2 regions of the Methylobacterium sp. 1973 genome follow, and region 1 is predicted to be linked to the other one. Evidence: riboswitches for the same ligand, from Rfam matches in the RefSeq annotation. Region 1 holds a riboswitch; the other holds the start of a gene.
What was found. A riboswitch is a leader RNA that binds a small molecule or an ion and turns the genes downstream of it on or off. The one in region 1 is predicted to bind fluoride.
Positions count from the first base shown of each region.

Region 1 (4,679 bases):
TCGTTCCCATCCCGTATCCGTCATCCCGCATGCCCGTCGGCGGGCCTCCTGTCGAGTCGAGGCGCGCCGATCCCCACACAGGCCCCTTCGAAAAGAAAAGAGAGAATCTAGGACTCTGTTTTTTCTCTTGGGGGGCCGAATCACGGGGGCACAAAAGCGTCCACAGGCGGTCCCCGGCGCCGCGCCGTTAACGAGGCTTTAAAGGATTTGCTCCATCTTGCGAGAACGACCAGATCCGACAGCGCCTTGGCAACGCCGAGTCGTGTGCGGACCCCGGACGCGTCCCGGATTCTCCCAGTGAGGCGGAATCCATGCGCCCCGATCGTCTGCCTGTGAACGGCGGAGTCGATAGCGCGCACCGGTATCGCCCTGGACCGGCCCGGCGGGGCATCCTATCCACACTCATCGACTCCCCTGGCGGCCGGCGGTGGACAACGTGGGCGCCGCGAAAGGCGACCGCAGAGGCGATCGGAATGGGCCGCAGCTACTTCCACCTCCACCTCGTCTCCGACTCCACCGGCGAGACGCTGATCAATGTCGGGCGCGCGGCGGCCGCGCAGTACGAGGGCGTGTCGGCGATCGAGCACGTCTATCCGCTGGTGCGCTCGGCCGCGCAGCTCGACCGGGTGATCTCGGAGATCCGGGCGGCGCCGGGTCTCGTCCTCTACACCCTGGTGGGGGGCGACCTCGGCGAGCGGCTGGAGGAGGTCGCCCGGGAGACCGGCTCGCCCTGCCTGTCGGTGCTGCGGCCGGTCCACGACCTGCTGCGCGCCTATCTCGGCGCCGAGACCACAGCCCGGCCCGGCGCCCAGCACATGCTGAACGCCGAGTACTTCAAGCGCATCGACGCGATGAACTTCACCCTGGCCCACGACGACGGCAACCTGCCGGAGGATCTCGAGGACGCGGACGTCATCCTGCTCGGCGTCAGCCGGACCTCGAAGACGCCGACCTCGATCTACCTCGCCAATCGCGGCCTCAAGACCACCAACCTGCCGCTGGTGCCGGGCATGCCGCTGCCGCCGGCGATCGAGCGCGCCCGCAAGCCCCTGGTGGTCGGGCTGTTCGCCTCGCCGGAGCGGATCGTGCAGATCCGCCAGAACCGGCTCTCCAGCCTCAACGCCGACGAATCGTCCCTCTACGTCGACCGCTCGGCGGTGGCGGACGAGATCACCGCCTCCCGCCGGCTGTTCACCCGGAACCGCTGGCCGACCATCGACGTGACGCGCCGCTCCATCGAGGAGACCGCGGCGGCGATCGTCGACCTCTACCGCGACCACCGGCTGAAGTTCATCGCGGATTGAGAGGGGTTTCCGAAGGGCTCAGCCCTTTGGCGGGGTCCGGGGGCGGAGCCCCTGAACGACCCGGGCTCCGCCCCGGATCCGCAAGAGGTCGCAGCCCTTTTGAAGCCGGGACGGCCTCAGCTGCCGCTCAGGACCGCCCGCACCAGGGTGAGGCCCGCCACCAGCCCGATCAGACCGGTCGCCACCGAGGCCCCAACGTAGAGGGCGGCGGCGGCGGTCTCGCCCCGGTGGTACAGGCTGATCGCGTCGAGGGAGAAGGTCGAGAAGGTGGTGAAGCCGCCGAGCACGCCCGTGGTCAGGAACAGCCGTGCCGGGTGACCCGCCGCGCCGCGCAGGGCGAAGCCCTCGGCGAGCACGCCCATCAGGAACGAGCCCAGCACGTTGATGATCAGCGTGGCCAGTGGGAAGCCGAGGCCCGGCAGCAGCCGGGCGACCGCCACGTTGATCCCGTGGCGGCACCCGCCCCCGAGCCCGGCTCCGACAACGACGATGAGGGTGTTGATCATGCCGGCCCTTCCTGTTCGGTCGGGCAGCCACGTCCTGTCGCGGCTTCGGCGCACGGCCCCACCGCGGACGGCTGAGGCGCGCCCGTGCGGTAGGAGCCATCAGCCCGGCCTCCGAGTCGGGCGGTTGTCGGGGCGCTCCATCCCCATCGGGACAGGCTTAGCGCAGGATGCCGGGAAGGGGAATCCGGTTTTCCGGCTCCCGCGCTGGTGGGTCGGGGGGGCGCGGCGGGTTCACAGATCGGTTCGGATCGGCGCGGGTCCCCTCCCGTGCGAGAGCGGACCCGCGCCCTGTCATGAACCCACCGTGCTGGATCGATCGGCGAAGCCGCAAGGCTCAGCGAGCGTAGGCGAAGTGGCTGCGCTGCTCGATCTGGGCGGCATAGAAATCCTCGACCACCTCGCGGACCACCTCGGCCAGCTCGTCGCCCCGGTGCTCGTCGAGCTGGATGTCGCTGCCGACGGTCCGGCCGATGGCGCAGCTCGCAGCCCCCGGCACGAGGCGCTCGTTGTAGCGCTGGTTCAGGCCCGAGACCGAGATGTAGTTGCTGCCGCCGAGTTCCGGACCGTACTTGATCTTGATCTTCTGCTCGGTGTCGGTCCCGCGCAGCCGCGCGCAGAGGCTGATGAAGTTGTCCTGATCGATCTTGGCCTCGAGGCCGGTGATGCTGCCGTGGACGTTGTCCTCCTCGTTGAGCACCTCGGCCATGAGGTTCAGGACGCCGACCACCGGCTCCAGCGCCCGGGCGCCTTCCTCCAGGAGTTTCTTGCGGAAGTCGTTGCTGCGGGCATCCGCCTCCTGCAGCCGCGCGCGGAACCTGTCCTTGACCTCGTTGGCGCGTGCCATCGCGCTCCTCCCTGGTGGTTCATCCGATGCTTTGCCGCCCGGATGACCGAAACCTACGAGGCCAATTCAGATGAAGCAAGATAGTGCAAAATATTGATGCCTGCCCAGAACTTGAGCCGTTGCACAGGAATAATACTTGCTCATGGACTGTGCAACGGCGGGTCTCCGGGATCCGCGCCTATTTCAGGAGCTGCAGCAGGCTGCGTCCGGCCGGGGTCTTGAGTTCCTTGGCGTCGAGCGTGCCGTCCTTGTCGGGATCGGCCGCCTTGAAGCGCTGCTCGACCAGGGCGAGGTATTCCTTGCGGTCGAGGGTGCCGTCGTTGTCGGTGTCGGCGGCCTTCAGGTCCGTCTTGCTGACCCGGCCCTTCAGCTCCTTGGCGTCGACGGTCCCGTCCTTGTCGGTCTCGGCGGCGTCGAAGACCTTGCCGGCCGCGGCCTGGGCCTCGGCCAGATCGATCGTGCCGTCCTTGTCGGTGTCGACCATCTTCAGCGTGCGCTCGGTGCCGGAGGACCGGGCGAAGGCCGCCGACGGCAGCGCGGTGGGGACGACCAGGCCGAGGACGAGCATCGCGGCCAGCGCACATGCGGGTCTGTTCAGGATCGCGGGCATGAACGAAATCTCCGGTGGCGATCAGCGCCGGCAGCCCAAGCCGCCATGCGGCGCGCCGTTCCCGGAGGCGCGTTCACAAGCCGACGATCAGTCAGCGGGCCGGACCGTCGAGGGGGGCGAGCCGGTCCGGTTCCCGCGCAGCAGCGGCGACCGGTTCGGACCGGGACAGGGCGTTGGCCAATGCCCTCAGGTCCGGGACCGGCGCGCCCGATGCGCCGAACACCGACCGGTCGAGAGCCGCGAAGGATGCGACAAGACCGGGCCGCGCCTGCCAGATGCGAGCCAGATCCGGCGCTTCCCGCATCGCCGTATCCAGGACCGCGCGGAACCCGGCGGGATCTCCGGAACGGGCCGCCGCCTGCAGCGCGCGCCGGGTCGGGCGAGACAGGCGCAAGGAGGGCCGGCCAAGGCCGAAGCCGATCAGCGCCAAGCCCAGCCCGAAGGCGGCCAGCGCCGAGGCGGCGACCACGAGCGGCGAGGGGATCGCGGGGGGCGCCCGGTCGGTCTCCCGGTCGGGCAGGCCGCCGCCGATCTGCCGGGCCGGGATCTCGGTCTCGCGCATGGTGCGGGTGTTGGTGTCGAACCACGGGATCGCGATGGCGTCGAGGGGGATGATCTCCGGCACGCCGGGCTTCACGTCCCACTGGTAGGTGGCCCGCGCCACGGGGCCCGAGGGGGTCAGCAGGGTCTCGCGGGTGACGGGCCCCGCGAAGGTGATGATGCCGCGGGTGCGCATGACCGGCCGGGGCGGCAGGCCCTCCGCCACCATGCCCTGCGCCTCCAGGGTGACGATCCGGCGGGTGGTCTCGCCGACCTTGATGGTCTCGGGATCCGGGCTCCAGGAATCGGTGATCGCCACGTCCTTGGCCGGCAGCCACCAGGGCTCCTTGGCGTCGGGGCCGCCGCTGGGCTCGGTCCATTGTGCGACCGGGAAGGGGATCGGCTTCGAGCGTACCTCGACCACCCGCCGCTCGCCGACATCGTTGACGGTGAGCTTGTGGGTGAACGGCTCGATGGTGAACTGCCCGGCATGGTGCGGGAAGACCGCCACGGTGCGGTCGAACGCGATGGCGCTCTGGCCGTCGGGAAGCTTGGTCTTGCTCCAGTGATCCCGGCCGAGCTGCGTCCAGGAGAAGTTGGCGAGGGAGGGCTGCACCACCTCCTCGAGCAGGATCGGCTGCTTGTAGACCCCGTGGATCTTCAAGAGCACCATCTCGCGGGAGAAAGGCGCGCTGTTGCCGTTCAGTTCGGCGGTCACCGTCAGGGTGAGGTCGCCCGGCTCGATCTCCGCGCGGGCGGGGAGGGGAGCGAGGAGGGAGGCGAGGAGGAGGAGCGCGCGGGCGCGCCTCTCGAAGACCCCAGAAAAACTCACCACGGGTTGCTCCCGGCGGGAATCGCGGTGCCGGCCTCGACCC
Region 1 is NZ_JBEPLA010000007.1:8,073-12,751, reverse strand. It holds gene ABIC70_RS14910 (uroporphyrinogen decarboxylase) at 1-10, opposite strand, end outside; gene ABIC70_RS14905 (pyruvate, water dikinase regulatory protein) at 474-1,304, shown strand; gene crcB (fluoride efflux transporter CrcB) at 1,421-1,810, opposite strand; fluoride riboswitch at 1,894-1,964, opposite strand; gene ABIC70_RS14895 (hypothetical protein) at 2,145-2,654, opposite strand; gene lanM (lanmodulin LanM) at 2,833-3,264, opposite strand; gene ABIC70_RS14885 (hypothetical protein) at 3,356-4,639, opposite strand; gene ABIC70_RS14880 (tetratricopeptide repeat protein) at 4,633-4,679, opposite strand, start outside.

Region 2 (4,679 bases), 180 kb from region 1:
GCCGCGAAGGCGGCGAGGGCTTGCGGCTCGTCCATATTCGTTACAATCTTCAAATCACTCTTTGAACGTACAAGAAAGCTGAACCTTGGACAAGCCGCGCCAGCCTTTCACCGATGGCCTGCCGAACTTGAGCGCCGCGCATTTCGTGGTGCCGACCCGCGCGCGCCTGGAGGCGGTCAAGCCGCTCACCCACGCCCCCCGGTTCCTGATCCTCTACGGCTCCCTGCGGGAGCGCTCGTTCAGCCGCTTCCTCGCCTACGAGGCCGCCCGGCTCCTGGAAGCCATGGGCGGCGAGGTGCGGATCTACGACGCGCACGGCCTGCCCCTGCCCGACGACACGACCGCCGATCATCCGAAGGTGCAGGAGCTGCGCGACCTCTCGATCTGGTCCGAGGGCCAAGTGTGGGTGTCGCCGGAGCGGCACGGCACGCTGACCGGCGTGATGAAAAGCCAGATCGACTGGCTGCCGCTCTCCGAAGGCAGCGTGCGGCCGACCCAGGGCCGCACGCTGGCCGTGATGCAGGTGTCCGGCGGCTCGCAGAGCTTCAACGCCGTGAACAGCCTGCGGATTCTCGGCCGCTGGATGCGGATGATCACGATCCCGAACCAGTCGTCGGTCCCGATGGCCTACAAGGAGTTCGACGAGGCCGGCCGGATGAAGCCGGGGCCGCTCTACGAGCGCGTCGTGGACGTGTGCGAGGAGCTGATGAAGTTCACGCTGCTGACCCGGGAGCGGGCCGACGACCTCGTCGACCGCTACAGCGAGCGGAAGGAGCGCGCGCCGGAGCGGCTGAGCGCCGTGGCCGCCGACATCGGCTTTGTGAAGCGCTGAGACACCCCGCCGCCGATGCGACCGTCCACGCGGGCGCCGTCGTGATCGCGGCGGCGACCGGCCGCCCGTGGGTCAGGTCTGTGCGAGACCAGGGTCCCAGCGCCCCGAGGGTCGACCGGATCCGCTGTCTCCGCGTCCACCCTCGGGGGAGCGACGGGTTCGCCCCGCCCGCACGCCGCAGGCCTGCACGAAGGGCCTTGACGAAGGGCCTTGACGCGGTTCGGAGGGGTCCCGTATCTCTTGAGGACGGCAATGGTGTCTGCCGGGCCATCAAGGCCGAACCGCCGTCAGGCTGATGACTCCTACTTCTTGCGATCCCGCAAAGTCTTGCGGCGTCGCATCAAGGGGATGTCATGCCTGCAACCTTCCGAAATCTGTTCACACGCTTCAACGTAGCGGCCTTTGTCCGCACGCGGCACGATCATGCCGTCTCGGTCGCGCGCTGGATCCTGGTTCTGCTGCCCATGGCCGCCGCCGTGGGCTCCCTGTGCGCGGCCTTCCTCTGGAGCCTCGATGCGGCCACCCGGGCGCGCTTCGCCTATCCCGGGCTGCTGTTTCTCCTGCCGCTCGGCGGCTTGGCTATCGGGCTGCTCTACCATCGCTTCGGCCAATCCGTGGAGGGCGGCAACAACCTCATCGTCGAGCAGATCCATGTGCCCGGGGGCGGCGTGCCCCTGCGCATGGCGCCGCTGATCTTCCTCGGCACGGTGGTCACGCATCTGTTCGGCGGATCGGCGGGCCGCGAAGGCACGGCCGTCCAACTGGGCGGCAGCCTCGCAAGCGCCTTCGGCAAGGCGGTCCGCCTGGATGCGCCGAGCTTCCGGATCATGCTGATGGCCGGGATCGCCGCGGGGTTCGGCGCCGTCTTCGGTACGCCACTGGCCGGCGCGGTCTTCGCGCTCGAGGTCCTCGCTGTCGGACGCGTCGAATATGCGGCCCTCGTGCCCTGCCTCGTCGCGGCCGTGGTCGGCGACTGGACCTGTCAGCTGTGGGGCATCGAACACGGGGTCTACCGTATCGACGACCACGCCGGAGCCGTCGGCACGCACATGGTCGAGCCGCTGCTCCTGGCCAAGGTCGCGGTGGCAGGCGTGGCCTTCGGACTGGCCGGCCTGGTGTTCGCCGAGGCGAACCACATGCTCGGCGGATGGTGCAAGCGGGTCATCGCCTTCGCGCCCCTCCGCCCCGTGGCGGGCGGCCTCGCGGTGATCGCCCTGGTCTACCTCTGTGGCACGCGGGATTACCTGGGACTGGGCGTCTGGTCGGCGGATCCGCACGGGCTGACCATTGCCCGCTTCTTCGGTCCGGAGGTGCATCCCTGGAGCTGGGCGCTCAAGATGCTGTTCACGGTCGTCACCCTGAGCGCCGGGTTCAAGGGCGGCGAGGTCACGCCGCTGTTCTTCATCGGCGCGGCCCTCGGCAACGCACTGGCCGGGGTGCTGGGGGCGCCGGTGGATCTCCTGGCCGGCCTCGGGTTCGTCGCCGTGTTTGCCGGAGCGGCCAACACGCCGCTGGCCTGCACGCTCATGGGTATCGAGCTGTTCGGCGCCACGCACGGCGTCTACATCGCGACCGCCTGCTTCCTGGCCTACCTGTGCTCCGGGCACAGCGGCATCTACCTGTCCCAGCGCATCGCCGTCCCGAAGGTTTCCGTGGGCACCCTGCCGCCGGACGCCACCCTGCGCCATGCACGCACGCACCGCGCGGCCCGGCTGACCGCGCCGGCCCCCGTGTCGGCCCCCGACAGATAGGTGCGCCCCAGGGCTTCGACGCGTCCGGTCGTCCCGGCCGGGATCGGGACGGTGCGGGCATCTCAATGACGTGCGCCGACAGGGCTCGACCACGCCAAGCCCGTTCCTGGGGGGCTCCAGGCCCCTCTGCGGGGAACGGGTCGTGCAGGCGAAGGCCGACGGCCTGCTCAAGGCCGTCGGCCGACGACGCCCCGGTCTCAATGGGCGCCACACGCCCCCCGCAATCCGCGCTCTGCCCCTGCACCGCCGTCGGGCCGGCCCGCAAGCGGCGGAGCCGGCCCGCGCCGGGAGGGCGGACCGGGAGGATCCGGCCAGGGGCTCGTCAGGCGGCGCGGACGGTTGCGAGGAAGCGGGCGACCTCGGCACCGAGATGCTCGGACTGGCGCGAGAGTTCGGAGGCGGAGGCGAGCACTTGGCTGGCCGCGGCGCCGGTCTCCTCGGAGGCCTGCGCGACGCCCGCGATGGTGCCGGTCACCGCGGTGGTGCCGGTCGAGGCCTGCGCCACGTTGCGCACGATCTCCTGCGTCGCCGCCCCCTGCTGCTCCACCGCCGCGGCGATCGAGGTCGCCACGCCGTCGATCTCCCGGATCCGCCCGGTGATCCCGCCGATCGCCGTCACGGCCTGCCCGGTCACCTCCTGCACCGCGCCGATCTGCCGGGCGATCTCCTCGGTCGCCTTGGCGGTCTGCTCGGCCAGCGCCTTCACCTCGGCAGCCACCACCGCAAAGCCCCGCCCCGCGGCGCCGGCCCGCGCCGCCTCGATCGTGGCGTTGAGCGCCAGCAGGTTGGTCTGCCCGGCGATCCCGGAGATCATCCCGACCATGTCGCCGATCCGGGCGGCGGTCTGGCTGAGCGCCTGGACCAGGGCGGCGGTCTGGTCGGCCTCGCCCACCGCCGATTGCGCGAGCCGGGCCGAGCCGGTGACCTGCCGGCCGATCTCCTGCACCGACGAGCCCAGCTCCTCCGCGGCGGCCGCCACGGTCTGGACGTTGGCGGCGGCCTCTTCCGCGGCGGCCGCCACGGCGGTGGATTGCGAGGCCGTCTCCTGGGCGGTGGCGGTCATCTGCCGGGCGGTGGCCTGCAGCTCCGTGGCCGAGGACGAGACCATGCCGACGACGCCGCCGACCGCCCGCTCGAACCCGTCGGCGAGTTCGATCATGGTGCGCCGGCGCGCCTGGGCCGCGGCCGCGTCGGCCAGCCGCTTGACCTCGGCCTCCTCGGCGGCCTTGCGGGCGACCAGGGCCTTGATCCCCTCCACTGCCCGGCCGACCGCGCCGATCTCGTCGCCCCGGCCAGCCTCCCGGATCTCCGCCTCGATCTCCCCTTGCGCCATGCGTCGCAGGACGACGACCAATCTGCCGAGCGGGCGCGTGATGCCGACGATCGTCACGAGGGCGGCCGCAGCGAGCCCGACCAGCAAGCCGAGCGCGCTGAACGACACCAGGGAGATGCGGGTGGCGTTGGTCTGCTCGGTCAGTTCGGCCGAGCCCTTCTCCATCGCGCCATCGATGTCGTTCCCGAGCTTCGAACTGCCCTGCACCAGGGCGACGAAGGTCGGGTCGATCGTACGATGGACCAGCGCGAGGGCCTCGGCGTTCCGGCCCGCCAGGCAGAGCTGGCGAACCTCGGAAACCTGCTGGACGAACTGATGGATACGGGCCGCCTGCTCGTCGATGCGCGCGCCAAAATCCGGCGCGAGTCGGCGCAGGTCGGCCAGAGCCTTTGTCAGGGTGGGGATGGCGTCGTCGAATCCAGTGTTGGCCACCTTCATCTGAGCTTCGTCTGTCTCAGCGAGGATGCGATACACCCAGTAATTCATCTCGAAGACGCTGCGATTCAGGCGACGCGCCGTTGCAACCGCCTTCGCATCGCGATCGATGAAAGAACTGTAGGCCTTATCGATCTGGCCGATCCGCGCCTGCGCAAACCAAATACAGCCACCGATCACTCCACCGATAAGCACGATGACCGCTGACAGCTTTGTCAATATTTTAGCGTTGGAGAGCAAGGACATGGTTCCACCTGTGTGCATCAGGCGAAACGTCAACGAACACGATTAAATTTCGGTTCAAATTTCCGTGATGCGGAGAGAGCCA
Region 2 is NZ_JBEPLA010000007.1:191,119-195,797, reverse strand. It holds gene ABIC70_RS15760 (ArsR/SmtB family transcription factor) at 1-35, opposite strand, end outside; gene arsH (arsenical resistance protein ArsH) at 86-832, shown strand; fluoride riboswitch at 1,072-1,144, shown strand; gene ABIC70_RS15750 (voltage-gated chloride channel family protein) at 1,186-2,583, shown strand; gene ABIC70_RS15745 (methyl-accepting chemotaxis protein) at 2,906-4,597, opposite strand.
Region 2: linked by a shared signal. The riboswitch ahead of ABIC70_RS15750 (voltage-gated chloride channel family protein) and the one ahead of crcB (fluoride efflux transporter CrcB) in region 1 are both predicted to bind fluoride.